DNA from 3 places in the Kocuria himachalensis genome. Region 1 is predicted to be linked to each of the others. Evidence: riboswitches for the same ligand, from Rfam matches in the RefSeq annotation. Region 1 holds a riboswitch; each other region holds the start of a gene.
What was found. Region 1 has a riboswitch for glycine ahead of cycA (D-serine/D-alanine/glycine transporter). Riboswitches for the same ligand answer to the same signal wherever they lie in the genome.
Positions count from the first base shown of each region.

Region 2: it holds a riboswitch for glycine, as region 1 does, so the genes downstream of both, gcvP (aminomethyl-transferring glycine dehydrogenase) here and cycA (D-serine/D-alanine/glycine transporter) in region 1, are expected to answer to the same signal.
Region 3: it holds a riboswitch for glycine, as region 1 does, so the genes downstream of both, gcvP (aminomethyl-transferring glycine dehydrogenase) here and cycA (D-serine/D-alanine/glycine transporter) in region 1, are expected to answer to the same signal.

Region 1 covers NZ_BAAGPL010000028.1:3,507-10,152, reverse strand. The annotation lists gene cycA (D-serine/D-alanine/glycine transporter) at 17-1,474, opposite strand; glycine riboswitch at 1,946-2,045, opposite strand; gene ACYVM4_RS17705 (DUF1990 family protein) at 2,377-2,874, opposite strand; gene ACYVM4_RS17700 (FAD-dependent oxidoreductase) at 2,943-4,091, opposite strand; gene ACYVM4_RS17695 (amino acid permease) at 5,143-6,639, opposite strand.
Region 2 covers NZ_BAAGPL010000017.1:31,236-37,881, forward strand. The annotation lists gene nusG (transcription termination/antitermination protein NusG) at 1-394, shown strand, start outside; gene rplK (50S ribosomal protein L11) at 541-972, shown strand; gene rplA (50S ribosomal protein L1) at 1,061-1,768, shown strand; gene ACYVM4_RS11780 (GNAT family N-acetyltransferase) at 1,914-3,065, shown strand; gene rplJ (50S ribosomal protein L10) at 3,398-3,922, shown strand; gene rplL (50S ribosomal protein L7/L12) at 4,021-4,404, shown strand; glycine riboswitch at 4,533-4,641, shown strand; gene gcvP (aminomethyl-transferring glycine dehydrogenase) at 4,799-6,646, shown strand, end outside.
Region 3 covers NZ_BAAGPL010000009.1:159,968-166,613, forward strand. The annotation lists gene ACYVM4_RS07550 (ABC transporter ATP-binding protein) at 1-7, opposite strand, end outside; gene ACYVM4_RS07555 (2'-5' RNA ligase family protein) at 128-655, shown strand; gene ACYVM4_RS07560 (DUF6953 family protein) at 827-1,063, shown strand; gene ACYVM4_RS07565 (NAD(P)-dependent oxidoreductase) at 1,141-2,019, opposite strand; gene ACYVM4_RS07570 (four-carbon acid sugar kinase family protein) at 2,016-3,494, opposite strand; gene ACYVM4_RS07575 (GntT/GntP/DsdX family permease) at 3,520-4,890, opposite strand; glycine riboswitch at 5,093-5,195, shown strand; gene gcvP (aminomethyl-transferring glycine dehydrogenase) at 5,346-6,646, shown strand, end outside.

The sequences.
Region 1 (6,646 bases):
GGACTGCCGTGGAAGGTCAGGGTGCGCGGACGGGCTCCGCCGGGGTGGTCTCCTTGTCCTTGTGCTCCTGGCGGACCTTGGCCTCGTGCAGGGCGCGGATGGCGGCGTGCTGGGGGTTGCGGCGCAGCACCAGATAGCCGATGCCCAGGGCCAGGAACCACAGCGGGGTCAGGGCCAGGGCTGTGAGCGTGTCGGGCTGGGTGGTCAGCGCCCAGATGACGAAGCCGAAGAACGCCAGTACCACGTAGGGCATGAAAGTGCCCCCAGGCATCTTGAACTTGCTGGCGGCGTGCAGCTGGGGGCGGCGGCGGCGGTAGACGATGTAGCTGACCATGATGATGGACCACACGAACATGAAGCACAGCGCCGAGATGGTGGTGACCATGGTGAAGGCCTCGGCCACACTGCCCTCGGCGTAGAGCAGCGCCACACCGGCCAGCAGGAACATGCAGGAGAACAGCAGCGCGTTGCGCGGGACCTTGCGGGAGGAGAGCCGGGCGAAGGACTTCGGCGCATCACCCTCCTGGGCGAGCCCGTAGACCATCCGGGAGGTGGAGTAGATCCCGGAGTTGGCCGAGGAAGTCGCCGAGGTCAGCACGACGAAGTTCACCACCCCGGCGGCCCCTACGAGGCCGGCGAGGGCGAACATGCCCACGAACGGGGACTCGTCGGCGCTGTAGGTGGTCCAGGGGCGCACGGCCATGAGGACGATCAGTGACCCGACGTAGAAGAGCAGCACCCGGATCGGGATGGAGTTGATCGCCCGCGGGAGGGTGACCTCCGGGTCCTTGGCCTCGGCGGCGGTGGTCCCGACGAGTTCGATGCCCACGAAGGCGAACACGGCGATCTGGAACCCGGCCACGAAGCCCATGAAGCCGGTGGGGAACATGCCTCCGTGCGCCCACAGGTTGGAGAACCCCGCGCGGGAGCCTTCGGTCTCGAAGCTGGTGACGATCATGACCAGACCCACCACGATCAGGGCGATGATGGCGATGATCTTGATCAGCGCGAACCAAAACTCGGTCTCCCCGAAGGCGCGCACCGTGGGCAGGTTCAGGGCCAGCAGCAGCAGGATGCAGGCCACGGCCGGGATCCACAGGGGCAGGTCGGGCCACCAGAAGGAGACGTAGTGGGCGATCGCGACCACATCGGCGATGCCGGTGACGACCCAGCAGAACCAGTAGGTCCAGCCGGTGAAGAAGGCCGCCCAAGGACCGAGGATGTCACCGGCGAAGTCCCCGAAGTTCTTGTACTCCAGGTTGCTCAGCAACAGCTCGCCCATGGCACGCATGACGAAGTAGAGCATGAAGCCGATAATCATGTACACGAAGATCACCGAGGGCCCGGCCACCGAAATGGTCTTGCCCGAGCCCATGAACAGGCCGGTGCCGATGGCACCGCCGATCGCGATGAGCTGGATGTGACGGTTGGACAGCGCCCTCTCGAGATGAGGCGGTTGCTGGGTGGCACTCATGGTGGAGTCACTTTCGATCAGAACTTCGGACGGGTAATGGAAGACGGCGCGGGACGTCGGCCCGGGCCTCGCATGCTGGGGCGCAGAACGCCGCTGCGGGGGTGGGCAGGTCCTTACAAGCCATGGCCCTAGATCAGAGACGTTGCGCGCGGGAGGACCGATGGACCAGAGGTCCGCTCAGCTCGCCCAGGAAGCCAGATTATTCAGCTTCGTGCTGGGCTCGGCGGATTCCTGCGGGCGCACCCAGCGCTCCACCCAGGGGTGGGGTGGGCAGCATCAAAGCGGCGCCGATGCGGTGGGTCCGAGGTGATCGTCATTGAGGAACTCCAGGATTCTGCGCGGTCGACCCGCGCGGGCTGTGGGCGCCTCCCCGATCTGTTGGACAGCCTGAGAGTTTCCGCCGCACCCGCTCGTGGTGGGGCTTGCTCCTTCGGCGAGCACGGCGAACACCGCGCTACTTTCCAGATGTGCCTCTGTGCGGCGGTACGGGTGCCTGAGAGTTTCCCGGGGAGGAATTGCTCCTACGGCGCCCGACCGATGCTGCTGGACGGGACTCTCCCGCCGCACGTCAACGGCGCTTGCTATGTGACTGCGCTCACACCGTAGTCGGACCTCGATCCGGAGCGCAAGACGCCGGACATCTCGTGGCTCCCCGGCCACGCCCACCCCGTGGCCACTGGCCGGCCCACGTGAAGCAAGCCGGTGCGACTCGATCCCCTGTACCACCACTTTGTCGTCGCCCAGGCGGCCCCCCGGACCCGCCGCGCCCGGCAGGAGGGCCGTCGGCCGCCACCGTCAATCTCACCCAAAATGCTGGCGATGACCCGGAAGCCATCCGTCAGGAATTCACATCACGGCGTCGCGGTTCTCGTGGCGTGCGCCCGCCGATCCTCGAGGAGGCGTTACAGGGCCTGGATGTACCGCCGACTGCAGCGCTGCTGCAGTCGGCGGCTGACCGGCGCAACGGCACGGGACGCCCACGTTCCCGGGCGGGAGAACGCGGTAAGGGTGAACACGACCGCATCGTCGTCCTGCCAATCGACACAGAATCTTTCCTCGCCTCGTTCGGGGTGGCCCCGCAGAGTGCCGTGGGCGAATCCGCGACAGCGCTCGTCCTCCACGACATAGACCACCTGGCAAGCGAACGACATCCGCAACAGGTGCCGACCCAGGCGCAGGCGCACACGGCTGCCCGGCTCGACACGACAACAGGTGGCCGTGACGGTCAAGCCCACTGCTCGGTGCATATGCCAGCTCAGCAGGCGATCCGCGGTTCCGTGAAACGTCGACTCACCGTGGCCGATGACCCGGTGGACCACCAGGTCCTCGTACCCGTCGGGCAAGTGCCCGGCGGTGGCGCCGACCTCCGGATACGACAGCGGGCGATCCAGCAGGGTCATGGCGGCCACTGTGCCAAGCGAACGCTTTACACATGGTCGAGTATCGGCCGCCCAGCCACGGCACTTGCCTATTGATGGTACTGATGACGGCCGAAGACCCGGAAGACTTCCGGCACCTGACCGCGGCCGGTGGCCAGGTCGGCGGCCATCTCCCCGATCAGAGGAGCGAACTTCCCGCCGTGGCCCGAACAGGGGGAGACCACCGTGATGTTGTCCACCGTGTCGAGCACGAAGTCTTCGTTCGGGGTGTTGGTGAACAGGCAGGTGGTCTCGGCGTAGGGCTCGGGCACGACACCGGGCAGGTAGCGCGTGACGTAGTCCATCACCTGCTGACGGTTGCTCTCGTCCATGATCTGGTCCTGGGCCCGGGCGGAGGACAGGACCTTGCCACCGTTGAACTTCGCGACCTTCTGTCCCTGGAACTGGGCATCGCGCCCCCCAGGGAGACCATAGATCTGCAGGTTCTCGCTCAGGTGGATGAACGTGGGCCACGGCGTCGCCGATGCCTCACGGGCCTCCTTGTAGGGGAAGTGGTAGGCCTGTTCCTGGCGCACCTGCAAGGAGGGCATCTGCTGCACGAAGGCGTCGGGAAGGCTCAACTCGCTCAGCAGGACCGGCAGCCAGCCACCGGCGCACACGATGATGCGCTCGGCCTCCAGGACCTCTCCGGTGAAGGAGGTCAGGCGGAAGCCGTTCCCCGACCGCGTCACCGAACTCAGCTCCCACTCGGTCCTGATCTGCGCCCCCTGGGTCACGGCGAGCTCCACCATCGTGGTGACCGTGGTCTCGGCATCGAGCACCCCGGCGCCGGGATGCCACAGCACTTCAGTGTCGAACACCAGCTGCGGCCAGCGATGCCGGGCCTGTGCGGGGCTCAGCAGCTCGTGCTCCACCCCCGCCGACTGCAGGACCTCCGCCAGCTGCCGCGGTCGGCGCACGGAGCCATGGTCGACCGACCCCGTAGGGGTGATCAGCCGCCGATCGCTGAGCCGCTCGAGCTCGTCCCAGCCACGCCTGGCATCGATCACCATCCGGGTGTACCCCAGGTCCGGATACGCGTAGCGGAAGATACGAGCAGACCCGTGGGAGCTGCCCCACTCGTTAGCTGGGGTGGACCGCTCCAGCACGGTCACTTCGTGGCCACGGGAAGCCAGGTGCCAGGCGGTGGCCGCGCCGGCGAGACCTGCTCCCACAACAACGTATTTGGAGGTGTTCATGTCTCTTGCTGCTCCACATCTCGAGTGGGGACGGTGTCAGCGAGATGCCCGTCGGAACCGTGACGCCGGAGCGCGAAACGCACCTCGGAGTCATGGGGACACCAGAGTGTCACCTACGGAGTCACACGCGCGGGTGACGTAGACACCTCCATCATCGACGCCTCCTCTTGGCGCATCAGCCTCGATTGCTCGACGTCCTCCAAGTTGAGGACCCCGTGCGCTGGGTCGACCTCACAGCCGCGGAAACGATCGCCGCCCTGAATCTCCCTCTGTGCGCTGAACTGAGACGCAACAGCAAGGGCCTTGGGCACCCTGGGGGAAGACAGCCGGCAGGTCGCCACGCTGATCGCTGAGTGGATCCGCCACCGAGCGCTCGGCGACAGATCCTATGCCACCGGCATGCACGCCCACTCCGAGTTCGGAGGGTGGTGTGCTGGGCGTACTGGCGGTGCCGACGCGACGATGGCCTTGGGGACGACGTGCTGTCCGTTGCGGACACATCTGCGATCGGGTTCAACGACGTCGACCCGCACCGCGTGCTCGACAGATACGGAACCGACGTGCGCTGATCCCCTGAGACCGTACACATCTCGTCTTTGCGGAAGAAATCCGGACTGAGAGGTGGAGAGCCTAAAACCCACTGCTACACACAAAAGTGTTATCGAACACGAGCGCGCGGGTGTTCTCGCATCTGTTGGAACTCCCGTGAGCCCGATTTCGCGACGCTGTGCCGAGCCAGGTTCCTGACGACCTGACCGCCGCCGGCACAGGACTTTCACGCGCCGATGAGCGGATATCCGAGGCGATGCTGGGCGGACGGAGGGCGCCAGGAGACCTAGTCGCATCTTCCGTTCGTCACCGGCTGGAACGACCGCTGCCACCCCTTCGCATGGACCCAGGCCAGATCACACATCCTTGGTGAAGCCAACCGCTCAACCACTTCCACGACGGACCTCTATGGTCCTGTCGAAACCGTCCTGAGAGAGCTCTTGGATCTGCTCGCCTCGTCGACCGTCACCTCCACCCACCACATCCTCCTGGTGGGAAGACCTCAGTGTTGGGTAATGGTCCCGCCGTCTATTTCCTCTTGGATGATCTCGGCGTTGAGGCGGATCTTTCGTTTCTTGAGATTCTTGCGCACGAGAGGCCAGAAGATGATGAGTACACCCGTGGCGATGAGGCTGGTCCATACCTGATTGCGGCCGCCCTCCGAGAAGAGCATCACCACGAACACACCGACGATCGCGGCGATCAGCAGAATGTTCAGCCAGGGGTGCAACCACATCTTCAGCTTGAGCCCTGCGACCTCTTCGGGAGTCATCTTCTGGCGGAGCCGCATTTGAGTGAGCGAGACGAAGACGTACACGAAAAGGGCCACGAGGCCGGCTGAATTCATGATGAAGTCAAAGATGCCGGAGCCGGGGGCTGCGAAGTTCACAATCGTGGCGATGACCGCGCCGCTCGTGGAAGCGATGAGCGCCCACATGGGCACGCCATTCCTGGAGCGCTTGGCGACGAATCTCGGCGCGAAGCCTTGATCGGCGAGGGCCGCGAACATGCGGGATGCCGAGTACAGGCCAGAGTTCAGCACCGAGATGACTGCCGTGAAAATAACGAACTGCATAATTATCGCCGCTCCGGGCAGACCCAGCAGCGCGAACACCTGCGTGAAGGGCGCGGTGGCCACGTTGATCGGCTCGGGCAGGTCATTCCAGGGGATCACCATGGTGATGATGAGCACGGCACCGACGAAAAACAGCAGGATGCGCCAGATGACGGTGCTCGTCGCCTGCCGGATGCCCTTCGCGGGGTCTTCCGACTCGGCAGCGGCCATCACCGCGATCTCCGTGCCGAAGTAGGAGAAGATCACCAGCGCGACGCCGGTGAAGGCAATGCCGAAGCCGTTCGGGGCGAAACCGCCGTGTTCCCAAAGGTTCGGGACGGCGAGGGTCGAGTTCGGCCACAGTCCGAGCGCGAAAAGCAGACCGGCACCGAGGAAGACCACAATGGCCAATACTTTGATGCTCGCAAGCCAGAACTCCACCTCGCCGAAGGTGCGCACCGAAATGGCGTTCGTGCCGATGAAAATCAGAATCAGGATCAGCGACCATGTCCAGGACGGGAGGAACACGAACCATGAGTGCAGGGTCTCACCGCCGAGAACTGCCTCGTAGGCGAGGACACCGACCCAGAAATACCAGTAGAGCCAGCCCACGAGGTAGGCCGCCCAATCGCCGAGGCCGACGCGTGCGTATTCCATGAACGAGCCAATAGTGGGCCGCGCCGCCGCCATCTCGCCGAGCATGCGCATCGCGAGGAAAACGAGCAGGCCGCCAATGAGGTAAGACAGGATTGCGGCGGGGCCGACTGCGCGAATGACATTGCCCGAACCCACGAAAAGACTCGCGCCGATGATACCGCCGAGGGTGATCATCATCACATGTCGGGAGCGCAGCTTCTTGTGGGTGACAATCTGCCCTGCCGAGGTCTCAGGTGAGACAGGGCGGGAGTAGTTCGACTCACCTGGGGTGTTTTCCGGAGTGGACATGAATCGT
Region 2 (6,646 bases), on a different contig from region 1:
GCGGATCCCGGGCTACGTGCTGGTGCGCATGAACCTCACTGACGCCTCCTGGGGCGCGGTCCGCCACACCCCGGGCGTCACCGGCTTCGTCGGCCAGGACGCCTACAACCCCGTGCCGCTGCGCCTCGACGAGGTCTTCGAGATGCTCAACCCGGTCTTCGAGGCGCCGCAGGGCGCGGGCGCCGACTCCGCCGCCCAGCCCAGCGCACAGCCCCGGATCGACGTCGACTTCGAGGTCGGCGAGTCCGTCATCGTCAAGGAGGGCCCGTTCGAGACCCTCCCCGCCACGATCTCCGAGATCAAGGTGGAGTCCCAGCAGCTGGTCGTCCTCGTGTCGATCTTCGAGCGCGAGACCCCCGTCACCCTCGGCTTCAACCAGGTCTCCAAGATCTGAGCCCCGCGGGCCGCTCCGGCCCGCCCCAGTTCCCGGCCCCGCGGTGCATGCTTCGCCGCCGGGCCGCCCGGCCGCCGCGCCACGGCGGCCACCCGCCGCCGTACGCTCCTGTGCGCCGGTACGTCCAGCAGAAGAAGGACCAGCACATGGCTCCCAAGAAGAAGAAGGTCTCCGGCCTGATCAAGCTGCAGATCAATGCAGGCGCCGCCAACCCGGCGCCCCCCGTGGGCCCCGCCCTCGGTCAGCACGGCGTCAACATCATGGAATTCTGCAAGGCCTACAACGCGGCCACGGAGTCCCAGCGCGGCAACATCGTGCCCGTGGAGATCACGGTCTACGAGGACCGCTCGTTCACCTTCGTCACGAAGACCCCGCCCGCCGCACAGCTGATCAAGAAGGCCGCCGGCGTCGCTAAGGGCTCGGGTGTCCCGCACACCCAGAAGGTCGGCAAGCTCAGCATGGACCAGGTCCGCGAGATCGCCGAGACCAAGAAGGAAGACCTCAACGCCAACGACCTCGACGCCGCCGCGAAGATCATCGCCGGCACCGCCCGCTCCATGGGCATCGAGGTCGAGTGATCAGCCTCGGCTGACACCACCCACCGTTATTGACGTGGCAGGGCCGAGCGCGGCCCGCAGACCACAACTGCACAAGGAGAAGAAGCAGATGGCAAAGCGCAGCAAGGCATACCAGGCGGCCGCCGCCAAGATCGACGAGAACACGCTGTACGCCCCCGCCGAGGCCGTGGCCCTGGCCAAGGAGCTCGACACCGCGAAGACCGACTCCACCGTGGAGGTCGTCCTCCGCCTCGGTGTGGATCCCCGCAAGGCCGACCAGATGGTCCGCGGCACCGTGAACCTGCCCAACGGCACCGGCAAGACCGCCCGCGTCGTCGTCTTCGCGACCGGCGACAAGGCCGCCGCCGCGGAGGAGGCCGGGGCGGACTACGTCGGCTCCGACGACCTGATCGCCCGCATCCAGGGCGGCTGGACCGACTTCGACGCCGCCGTGGCGACCCCGGACATGATGGGCAAGGTCGGCCGGCTGGGCAAGGTCCTCGGCCCCCGCAACCTGATGCCGAACCCCAAGACCGGCACCGTCACCATGGACGTGACCAAGGCCGTCAACGACATCAAGGGCGGCAAGATCGACTTCCGCGTCGACAAGCACTCGAACCTGCACTTCATCGTGGGCAAGACGTCCTTCGACCTCGAGAAGCTCGCGGAGAACTACGGCGCCGCCCTCGAGGAGATCCTGCGCCTGAAGCCCTCCGCGTCGAAGGGCCGCTACATCACGAAGGCGACCGTCTCGACCACGTTCGGTCCGGGCATCCCGGTCGACCCGAACGCCACCGAGGTCGTCGTCGGCGCCTGACGCCGTGCACCGGAGCCCGCGGGGCTCCGACGGGTGGGGGCCCGGCCGATGCGGCCGGGCCCCTTCCCGTCCGACCGGACCACCCCTCCCACGACCCAGCAGCCGACGGGCGTCCGCCGGCGCCCACGGAACGGAGATCCCCCACGTGAGCGAGCACCCCCCAGTGCGCATCGAGCAGATGCGCATCCCCGACGAGTTCGACGACGCCGCGCAGGAGCTCCTGGGGCGCGTCGCGGAGCTCGTGCGCCGGTCCCGGCAGCACGTGTGGGGGATCTCGGACCTCACCGGTGACGCCCAGGAGCTCTACCGGGACCTGCTGGACCCCTTCGAGCGCGTGGTCGTCCTGCTCGCCTGGGCGCAGGACCGGCTCGCGGGGCGGGCCGAGGTGCGGATGCCCCTGGTCACGCTCACCGACTCCGCCCACATCACCGTCGACGTGGACCCCGACGTCACCTCGCAGGGCACCGGCAGCGAGCTGCTGGCGGCCGCCGAGCAGCTCGCCGTCGGGGAGTCCCGCCGGCACCTGCGGATCCAGACCGAGCACCCCGGCCCCGAGGAGATCCAGGGCGACGGCAGCGTCACCGGGGTCTTCCCGGTGATCACCCCCGGGATGGTCGAGTGGGTGGACGCCGCCGACGGGTCGGGCCGGCTGCCCGTGTCCAACCGGCAGACCCGCTTCGCCCTGAGCGCCGGCTACCGGCTCGAGTCGGTCAGCGACTTCGGTCTGCTGGACGTGCCGCTGCCACCCGAGCGTGTCGAGGCCCTGCTGCGCGAGGTCGAGGCCTCGCCGGCGCAGGAGCCGTACCGGATCCACATCTGGAGCGGCCCGGCCCCCGAGGAGCGGCTCGACGAGCTCGCGGCCCTGCACTCGCGCATGGCGTCCGACTCCTTCCTGGCCCCGGTGGCCGCCGTCGAGCACGAGCCGTGGGACGCCGAGCGGGTGCGGCGGACCGACCAGCTGCGCGCCGAGGCGGGCAACCTCTCCCTCGTGGCCGTGGCCGAGCACGAGCGCACCGGACGGCTCGTCGGGATGACCGAGATCGTCCTGGCGGGGGATGAGCCGCCGATCGGGATGCAGGACGAGACCGTGGTCCTGCGCGAGCACCGCCGCCGGTGGCTCGCCACCCGGCTGAAGCTGGCCAACCTGCAGCAGCTCGAGCGGCTGGCCCCGAGCGTGCGCACCGTCTACTCCTGGAGCCACAGCGGCGACGACCGGATGAGCCGGGTCAACGCCCGGCTGGGCTTCCGCGTGGCCGGGCGCAGCGGCGTCTGGGCCCGCGACTTCCCCTCGGCCTGAGCCGGATCCCGGGCCGGACGTGGAGATCATCGGGCGGTTCCCGGGCCGCTCCGGCGCCGATTTGGCCGTGGCGGAGCCCTCCGGTAGCCTGGGGCGTACCAAAGACCGCCGGTCGTTGTCCTTCTGCCTCGTGCGCCTCGTTTCGGAGTGCGCGGTACGGGAGGACTGCCGTAAGAGTTCCGCCAGGAACCGCCAGCGCAGGTGAACCAGCACAGCGAGCACGTCCCGTCCTGCACGGGCCGTGACGCCGAGCCCCGGGCATCTGCGCGGGGCTTTTTCTGTGCCCGGGCCCCTTTCGGCAGCGACCGGCATCGAAGACCGGAAGGAGTACCATGGCGAACCCGGAAAAGGCAGCCGCGGTCGCCGAGTTGAAGGAGATGTTCTCCAACTCGGACGCCGCTGTCCTGACTGAGTACCGCGGCCTCACCGTGGCCCAGCTCAAGGAGCTGCGCCGCTCGCTCGGTGAGAACGCCGAATACGCCGTGGTGAAGAACACGCTGACCGCGATCGCGGCCAAGGAGCTGGGCATCGACGCGTTCGACGGCCAGCTCGCCGGCCCGAGCGCGATCGCCTTCATCTCGGGGGATCCCGTCGAGGCCGCCAAGAGCCTGCGTGACTTCGCCAAGGCGAACCCGCAGCTCGTCGTCAAGGGCGGTTACCTCGAGGGCAAGGCCCTCAGCGACGCGGAGATCAAGCAGCTCGCGGACCTCGAGTCCCGCGAGGTGCTGCTGGCCAAGGTGGCCGGTGCCGCCCAGGCGTCCCTGTCCCAGGCCGCGGCGCTGTTCCAGGCCCCGCTGTCGAAGACCGTCCGCACGGCCGAGGCGCTGCGCGCCAAGGTCGAGGAGCAGGACGCCTGACCAGCACCCCCGCCGCGAGGCACATTCTCACCACGGAACCAGACCGTCCCGCGCCGACGAACCCGGCCGGGGCACACCATCGAAAAGGAGCCACAACCATGGCCAAGCTCACCACCGCTGAACTGATCGACGCGTTCAAGGAGCTCTCCCTCATCGAGCTCTCCGAGTTCGTGAAGGCCTTCGAGGAGACCTTCGACGTCACCGCCGCCGCCCCCGTGGCCGTCGCCGGTGCCGCCGCTCCGGCCGCCGCCGCCGAGGAGGCCGAGGAGCAGACCGAGTTCGACGTCGTCCTCGAGGCCGCCGGCGAGAAGAAGATCCAGGTCATCAAGGAGGTCCGCTCGCTGACCTCCCTCGGCCTCAAGGAGGCCAAGGACCTCGTGGACTCGGCCCCCAAGGCCGTCGTCGAGGGCGCCACCAAGGAGGCCGCCGAGAAGGCCAAGGAGGCCCTCGAGGGCGCCGGCGCCACCGTCACCCTCAAGTAGGACCCCAGCAGCACCCGGACGCGTTCCTTCCCGAACGCTCCTGCGAGGCCCCGGACGCACGGCGTCCGGGGCCTCGTGCCGTGCGCGACCGGTCTGTGGGAGACTGGGGGCACAACCACATCGGCCGTCCACGCGCAGCGGGAGAGTCCGACGTCGTCCGCGTCCCGGGCGGCGGGCGGCGCCGAAGGAGCAACTCCTCCCCGGGAATCTCTCAGGCCCCAGGACCGCTGCGAGCAGGCCACTCTGAAGAGGTCCCCGCCCCGCCGCCGGCCCGGGCGGGAGGCCACCGGCGGTGCAGACCGGCCCGCGGCGGCCGGTGAGAACTCCCCGGCCGGACGACAGAGCGGGGAGGTCGGACGGGCCCCACCGGGCCTCGAACCACGAGGAGCTCACCTTGTCCTTCCTGCCACGCCACCTCGGACCGGACGCCGCCGAGACCAGGACGATGCTCCGGGCGGTCGGCGCCGCCGACCTCGACGAGCTTGTCGCCCGCGCGGTCCCCGCCGGCATCGCCTCGCACCAGCCCCTGCGGCTGCCCGCCCCGATGCCGGAGCACGAGGCGCTCTCCGCCCTGCGCCGGGTCGCCGCGAAGAACCGGGTGATGACCCAGATGATCGGTCAGGGCTACGCGGACACCGTCACCCCGCCCGCCCTGCGCCGCAACATCCTCGAGAACCCCGCCTGGTACACCTCCTACACCCCGTACCAGCCCGAGATCTCGCAGGGCCGCCTCGAGGCGCTGCTCACGTTCCAGAACGCCGTCATGGACCTCACCGGCCTGGACCTGGCCAACGCGTCCCTCCTGGACGAGGCCACCGCGGTGGCCGAGGCCGTGCTGATGATGCGCCGCGCCAACCGGAAGGCCACGAGCCGGCGCGTCGTCGTCGACGCGCGGACGCTCCCGCAGACCCTCGCCGTGCTGGGCGGGCGCTGCCGGGCCGTGGGCATCGAGCTGGTCGTCGCCGACCTCGCGGAGGGGCTGCCCGAGGGCGACCTCTTCGGCGTGGTCCTGACCCAGGTGGGCGTCGACGGGGAGGTCGTCCCCCTCGCCGAGCGCGCCGAGGAGGCGCACGCCCGGGGGGCGCTCGTGGCCGTGGCCACCGACCTGCTGGCCCTGACCCTGCTGCGCTCACCCGGGGAGCAGGGGGCGGACATCGCCGTGGGCTCCGCCCAGCGCTTCGGGGTGCCCCTGTTCTTCGGCGGGCCCCACGCCGCGTTCCTCGCCTGCCGCACGGGCCTCGAGCGGAACCTGCCGGGCCGCCTGGTGGGCGTCTCGACCGACTCCTCCGGCCGGCCCGCCTACCGGCTGGCCCTGCAGACCCGCGAGCAGCACATCCGCCGTGAGAAGGCCACCTCCAACATCTGCACCGCGCAGGCGCTGCTGGCCATCGTGGCCGGCGCCTACGCCGCCTACCACGGCCCGGACGGTCTGCGCGCCATCGCCGACCGGGTGCACGCGCTGGCCGCCCGCATGGCCGCCGGGCTCGCCGCCGCCGGCGTCCGCGTGGTCCACGACCGGTTCTTCGACACCGTGCTGGCCGAGGTCCCCGGCCGCGCCGACGCCGTCGTCGCGGCCGCCGCGGAGCGCGGGATCAACGTGCGCCGGGCCGACGCGGACCACGTGTCCGTGTCGGTCGGGGAGCCCCACGACGAGCGCGACGTCGACGCCGTGCTCGCGGCCTTCGGCGCCGCGGCCACGGACGACGGCGGCGCGGGGACCGACTGGGAGCTCCCGGCCGCGCTGCTGCGCACCGACTCCTACCTGACGCACCCGGTGTTCACCCTGCACCGCTCCGAGACCTCGATGATGCGCTGGCTGCGCTCCCTCGCGGACAAGGACCTGGCCCTGGACCGGACCATGATCCCGCTCGGCTCCTGCACCATGAAGCTCAACGCGGCCGCGGAGATGGAGCCCATCAGCTGGCCCGAGTTCGCCTCGGTCCACCCGCTCGCCCCGGAGGACCAGACCCTGGGCTGGCGCGAGCTCATCGCCCAGCTCGAGTCCTGGCTCACGGAGATCACCGGCTACGCCGCGGTCTCCGTCCAGCCCAACGCCGGGTCCCAGGGCGAGCTCGCCGGGCTGCTCGCGATCCGGCGCTACCACCTCTCCCGGGGCGACCGGCAGCGCACGACCATCCTGATCCCGTCCTCGGCCCACGGCACCAACGCCGCCTCCGCGGTGCTCGCGGACCTCAAGGTCGTGGTCGTGGCCACCGCCGGGGACGGCTCCGTGGACATGGAC
Region 3 (6,646 bases), on a different contig from region 1:
CGGTCATGGAGATCCTCCCGTTGCCGTTCGGCCAGTATAGGCAAGCGCGGCGGACGCCCCGCTAGACTCGCGTCCACCGGAAGCGGCTCCCGCGGGGCCGCCGGCCGAACGCGCAAGGAGGTGGACGGTGCACAGCCTGGAGCTGCTGCTCGGCGAGGACGCCGAGGCGGCCGTGCGCGCCGACTGGGACCGGCTGGCCGAGGCGGGACTGCCCAGCTCCGGCCGGCACCGCTCCGAGTCCAACCGCCCCCACATCACCCTGGTCGCCGCCCCGTCCCTGGCCCCGGAGACCGTGCCGGGGATCGACGAGCGGGTCGCCGCGGCCGCCGGGTTCGTGGACCTGCCGCTGATCAGTGCGGGCGTGCTGCTGTTCGGCCCGGGCCGGGGCGGCTACGTGGTGGTCCGCCAGGTCGTGACCACCCCCGAGCTGCTCGAGCTGCACCGGCGGGTCTGCGACGCCGTGGGCGCGGTCCCCGGGCAGGCGCGCACCTCGTTCCCCGGGGCCTGGACGCCGCACGTCACCCTGGCGCGCCGGATGCGCCCGGACCAGGTGGCCGCCGCGCTCGGCGTCCTGGCCCCGCACCCCGAGCCGCTTCGGGCCGTGGCCCTGCGCCGCTGGGACGCGGACGCACGCACCGTGGTACACCTGGCCTGAGCGCCGGCCCGGTCCCCGTGCGGCCACGGTCGCCGCACGGCCCGCCGCGCAGGGACCGGCACGGGCGGCGCCCCGGCCTCGGGACCGGGCGTCGCGGACGCGGTCCCTCGAGGGAGCACGGCACCCCCGGCGCCGTGCTCCGGCGGGCGCGGAGCCGCGTAGGCTCGGAGCATGACGAGCGCACAGGACATCGCCACCTGGATGATCGACCGCATCCGGACCGAGGGACGGCTGTCCCAGGACCAGGCCGTCCAGGACATCCCCGGCACCTTCGGCCCCGAGTGGGTCCGGACCCTGGAGAACGGGCACACCGGGATCAGCAAGGAGGTGCTCGCGGAGTTCCGCAAGGCCCACGGCGGCACGGTGCAGTGGGACCGCGACCGCCGCTTCTGGTCCCTCAAGAGCTGAGCCGCCGGCCGGCTCCCCGGGAGCGCCCGGGAGCCGGTTCCGTGCGGGGCGGCCCGCCGCCCCGCACGGAACCCTGGTCAGCGCGAGCGGAGGATGTCGAAGACCACGGAGTCGTCGTGCCGGCCGTGGCCCTCCCGGCGGCCGCGCACGTAGAGCTGCTCGGCGGCCGAGGCCAGCGGCACCGGTTGCTCGACCGCCCGGGCCGCGTCGGTGACCAGGCCCATGTCCTTGACGAAGATGTCCAGGGCGGAGCGGACCTCGGCCTGGTCGCCCTGCAGCATCCGCGGGCCGCGGTCCTCGAACATGAAGGACGTGGCGGCCCCGGTCGAGAGGACCTCGAGGCACTGCGCCGGGTCCAGGCCCATCGAGTCCGCCAGGGCCAGCGCCTCGCCCGCCACGGCGATGTGCACGCCGCACAGCAGCTGGTTGACCACCTTGAAGCGCTGTCCGTCGCCCACCCGGGGTCCGACGACCGGTGCGTTGCCGGCCATCGCGTCGAGCAGCGGCCGGACCACGGCGACGTCCTCCTCCGCGCCGCCGACCATCACCAGCAGGTCCCCGGTGGCGGCGCGCGCCGTCCCTCCGGAGACCGGTGCGTCGACGATCCGCACGCCGCGACCCTCGAGGCCCTGCGCGCAGGACTCCACGGCCTGCGGGCCGACGGTCGCCATCACGAGCAGGACCGTGTCCGCGCCCAGTGCGCCGGCGATGCCGCGCTCGCCGAACAGGACGTCCTGCAGCTGCGCCCCGGTCGCGACCATGACGACGACGACATCGGCGCCGGCCGCCGCCTCCCGGGGATCGGCCCGCAGCTCCAGGGCGTCGCCCACGACCTCCTCGGCGCGGGGCGAGACGTCGAAGCCGCGGACGGGGAAGCCGGCGCGGGCCAGGGTGAGGGCCATGGGAGCACCCATGGCGCCCAGTCCCAGGAAGCCGACGGACAGCGGTGTGCTCATGACAGGTTCCCCTCGGAGTCGTTCGGGCCGGTGCGGCCCGGATCGGAGTCGTTCGGACCGGAGTCGTTCGGACCGGAGTCGTGCACGGCCCCGGGGCCGCGGCGCGGATCGAGCGACCGGGCGCGCTCGGCCGCCCGGTCGAGGACGCCCACGACGTCGGCGAGGGCGCTCTCGCCGCCCACGTTGCCGGGGAAGACCACGTAGGGCCCTCCCCGCGTGGTGTCCGGGGCGTCGGTGGGCTGGAACATCGAGATCTGGCCGGGGAAGAACTGGCCGGCCACGGTGGCCCGGCGGATCCCGAGGCCGCGGTGGGCCACCTCGTGGGAGGTGATCCCGCCCTTGGCCACGACCCACGCCGGGCGGGCCCGCGCCACCCCGTGCACGACCTCCACGAGCGCGTCGGAGACCGACCGCGCGATGGCCAGCGACTCCTCGGGGTCGTCCGTGCGCACCAGCTCGCGGCTCGTCCACACGACCGCGTCGCTGGTCTCCAGCGCTGCGGTGATCCGCGCGACGGCGTCGGCCACGCAGCCGGGGCGGGCGTCGTCGTCGAGCAGGGTGGGCACCTGCAGCTCGACCTCGAAGAGGTCGCGCCGGGTCCGCAGTTCGGCGAGCTGGCGGTTGGTCAGCCCCACGTGGGAGCCCACGGCCACGAGCCCGTGCGGGAGGCGCCCGGGGCCCACGACGATGTCCTCGGGACCCAGCTCGCGCGAGTCGGCGAGGCCGGCGAGAGGCCGCACGAACGAGGGGCCGCACCTGGTGACGAACGTGCGGCCCTCCGCCTCGAGGGTGGCCAGCGCCTCCGCCACGGTGTCGAGGTCCGCGTAGCTCGTGGCGTTGACGACCACCCACGCCCGGTCCCGTGCCCGGCGCAGGATCCGCGCGACGGCCGGCACGCCCCCGGAGCGGATGTCGTCCAGGCCGATCGAGAGGATCTCCGAGCGCTCCAGCCTTCCGCCGGAGCGCTCCACGAGGAAGTCCTTGAGGTCCGAGGAGGAGTAGCCGAACGTCGCGTCCGCGGCGAAGTCGGTCTCCCCCACGGGCATCGGGCGGCCCTGCAGGACCGCGTAGTGGATGTCGCCCTCGGTGTACCGTCCCGCCTCGATCATGGCCGGGGCGAAGAGGAACCCGTCGACCGCCACCCCGTGCCGCTCGAGGACGTCCGCCAGGGCCGTGGGCTCGGCGATCACGTGCCCGCGCAGCGTGGAGTCGCTGCGGGAGACGAGGTGCGGCAGGGGCAGGTCCTCGGCCAGCAGGCTCCCCAGCACCGCCGAGACGAGTGCGGTGTTGAGCGCCACGGCCTCGGCCTCGGGCCGGGCCCTGCTGTTGGTGAGCACGAAGCAGGTGCGCCCCGAGTGCCGGACGACGTCCAGCACGGGCGCGGGGTCCAGCTCGAGGACGACGTCGACGTCGTGCACGCACTGTGACCCCGTGGGGTCGTCGTCGAGCACGAGCAGGGTGCGCGGGGCGATCATGCGCAGAACTCCTTTCGGCGGGACATCAGGACAGCCCGGAAAGGGCGAACCACAGGACGGACACCACCAGGAACCCGACCAGTGAGGTGGCGGTGCACAGCACGGAGTAGGTGCGCAGAGCGGTCCCGGTCGGGACCCGGAAGTAGCGGCTCCACACCCAGAACAGGGAGTCGTTGACGTGGCTCAGGGCCATGGAGCCCACACCGATGGACAGCGCGAGCATGGCCATCTGGACGGGGGTGAGGTCCTGCGCCGCCGCCAGCGGAGCCATGAGCGGCGCCGTGGTGAGGATCGCGACGGTCGCCGAACCCTGGGCCGCCCGGATGAGCGCGGCCATGATGTAGGCCAGCAGGATGATGGGCAGACCGGTCCCGCCCAGGACGTCCGCGACGGCCTCGGAGACGCCGGTCTCGCGCAGCACGTAGCCGAACATGCCGCCGGCGCCCGTGATGAGGATGACGGCGGCCACGGGGGGCAGCGCGGAGTTGATGACGTGCTCGGTCTCCTCGCGGCCCCAGCCGCGCCGGTAGCCCAGCAGGATCGAGGCGAGGATCACGCCGATCAGCAGCGCCATCGGCGAGGCGCCGACCATGGACAGCACGGTCCGGACCGCGTTGCCCTCCGGCAGCATCAGTGCGCTGGTGGTCTGGAGCATGATGAGCGCGAGAGGCACGGCGATCATCGCGAGCACGAGACCGGTGCTGGGCGCCCTGGTCTGCACCACGCCGGTGTGGCCCGTGCCGCCGACGCTCTGCAGGACGTCGTCCCGCGAGATCTCCACGTGGGCGGTGCGGGCGAGGCGCATGGCCAGCCAGTGCCCGAACAGCCACATCGGGATCGCGGGGATGAAGGACAGCAGCAGGACGAGTCCGATGTCGGCGCCGAGCAGCTCGGAGCCGCCAACGATGCCCGGGTGGGGCGGGACGATGACGTGCACGGTCAGCATGGCGATGACGATCGGCAGGGCATAGGCGAGCATGTTCCCGCCCAGCCGGCGGGCGACGCCGAAGACGATGGGGATGAGCACGATCAGCCCGACGTCCACGAAGACGGGGATGCCGAAGATGAAGCCGGTGGCGCCGAGCGCGAAGGGGGCGCGCTTCTCCCCGAACTTGTCGAGCAGCCAGCGGGCCAGGACGTCGGCGCCGCCGGAGACCTCGATGATCCGGCCGAGCATGGCCCCCAGGGTGACGATGAGTGCGACGCTGCCCAGGGTGTTGCCCATGCCGGTGGTCAGCGTGGGGACGACCTCGGCGAGCGGGATCCCGGCGGCGAGGGCGAGCCCCGCGGCCGCGATCATCAGGGCGAGGAAGGGGTGCACCCGGCCCTTGATGATGAGGCCCAGGATGACCACGACGGCGGCCAGGCCCAGTAGGACGAGAGTGGTGGTGGTCATGAAGTCCTCGATGAGCTGCGGGGGCGCACGCCCCACCTGTAAGATGTCAGACATCTTATGTGAGCTGGACCACATCGTCAACGAGTGCCCTGGCGTCGACTGACCGGAGTCGCGGCCGCCGGCCCGAGCACGGCCGGTCCCCTCCCCGTGACGGTGGACACTCCTTTCCGGATCCGGCTATCCTGGATGCAGAAGACGCCCATGAACTGTGGTGGGAGAGTCCCTCCGGTGCACCCAGCCGGGAGGGCGCCGTAGGAGCAATTCCTCCCCAGGAAACTCTCAGGCCCCTGTACCACCACGGTTCGGCAACTCTGGAAAGCAGCCCGGCGCGCGTCGCCGGACTCACCGACGGTGCAAGCGGCCCACGGCCGCGGAATCTCTCAGGTCCCAGACAGAGCGGGGAGGAACTCGAACCGATCCACGCCGCCCTGGCGTGCAGCACCCGGGAGTTCCTCATGACGATCCAGCTCGCGATCACGTCCCCGACGACGGTCTTCGCCGACCGGCACATCGGTGCCGGCTCCGATGCCGTGCAGACCATGCTCGCCCGTGTGGGCCGAACCAGCCTCGACGACCTGGCGGACGCCGCCGTGCCCGCCGACATCCGTCAGCGCACCCCGCTGGACCTGCCGGAGGCCCTCAGCGAGCAGGAGGTGCTCGAGCAGCTGCGCACCTTCGCGAACCGCAACACCACGGCCGTGCAGATGATCGGCCAGGGCTACTACGACACCCACACGCCCCCGGTCATCCTGCGCAACGTGCTGGAGTCCCCGGGCTGGTACACCGCCTACACCCCCTACCAGCCCGAGATCTCCCAGGGGCGCCTGGAGGCGCTGCTGAACTTCCAGACCATGGTCGCCGACCTCACCGGGCTGCCGGTGGCCAACGCCTCGCTGCTGGACGAGGCCACGGCGGTGGTCGAGGCGGTGCTGCTGATGCGCCGGGCCAACAAGGCCCGCGGCAACGGGACGATCGTCATCGATGCCGACACGCTGCCGCAGACCCTGGCCGTGGTGCTGGCCCGCGCCGAGGCGCTGGGCTTCGCCGTGCAAGTCGCCGATCTGACGGCGGGCCTGCCCGAGGGCGAGATCACCGGCGTGGTCCTGCAGCAGCCCGGGGTCTCGGGGCGCGTCGTCGACCACGCCGCGGTGATCGCGGAGGCCAAGGAGCGCGGGGCGATGGTCACGGTCGCGGCCGACCTGCTGGCCCTGACCCTCATCACCCCGCCCGGCGAGCAGGGCGCGGACATCGCGGTGGGCTCCTCCCAGCGCTTCGGGGTCCCCCTGTTCTTCGGCGGTCCCCACGCGGCCTACATGGCGGTGCGCTCCGGCCTGGAGCGGAACCTCCCCGGCCGCCTGGTGGGCGTCTCCAAGGACGCCACCGGACGGGCGGCCTACCGCCTGGCGCTGCAGACGCGCGAGCAGCACATCCGCCGGGAGAAGGCCACCTCCAACATCTGCACCGCCCAGGCCTTGCTGGCGGTCGTGGCCGGCATGTACGCCGTCTACCACGGACCCGAAGGGCTCACGGCCATCGCCCGGCGCGTGCACGACCGCGCCCGGACCCTGGCCACCGTGCTGCAGGGCGCCGGTCACGAGCTCGTCGCGGAGCAGTTCTTCGACACCCTCACCGTGCGGGTCCCCGGGCGGGCGGAGCAGGTGGTCCGCGCGGCCGAGAACCGCGGCGTGAACCTGCGGCACGTCGACGCCGACCACGTCGGGATCTCCTGCGACGAGGCGACCACGGAGCAGCACCT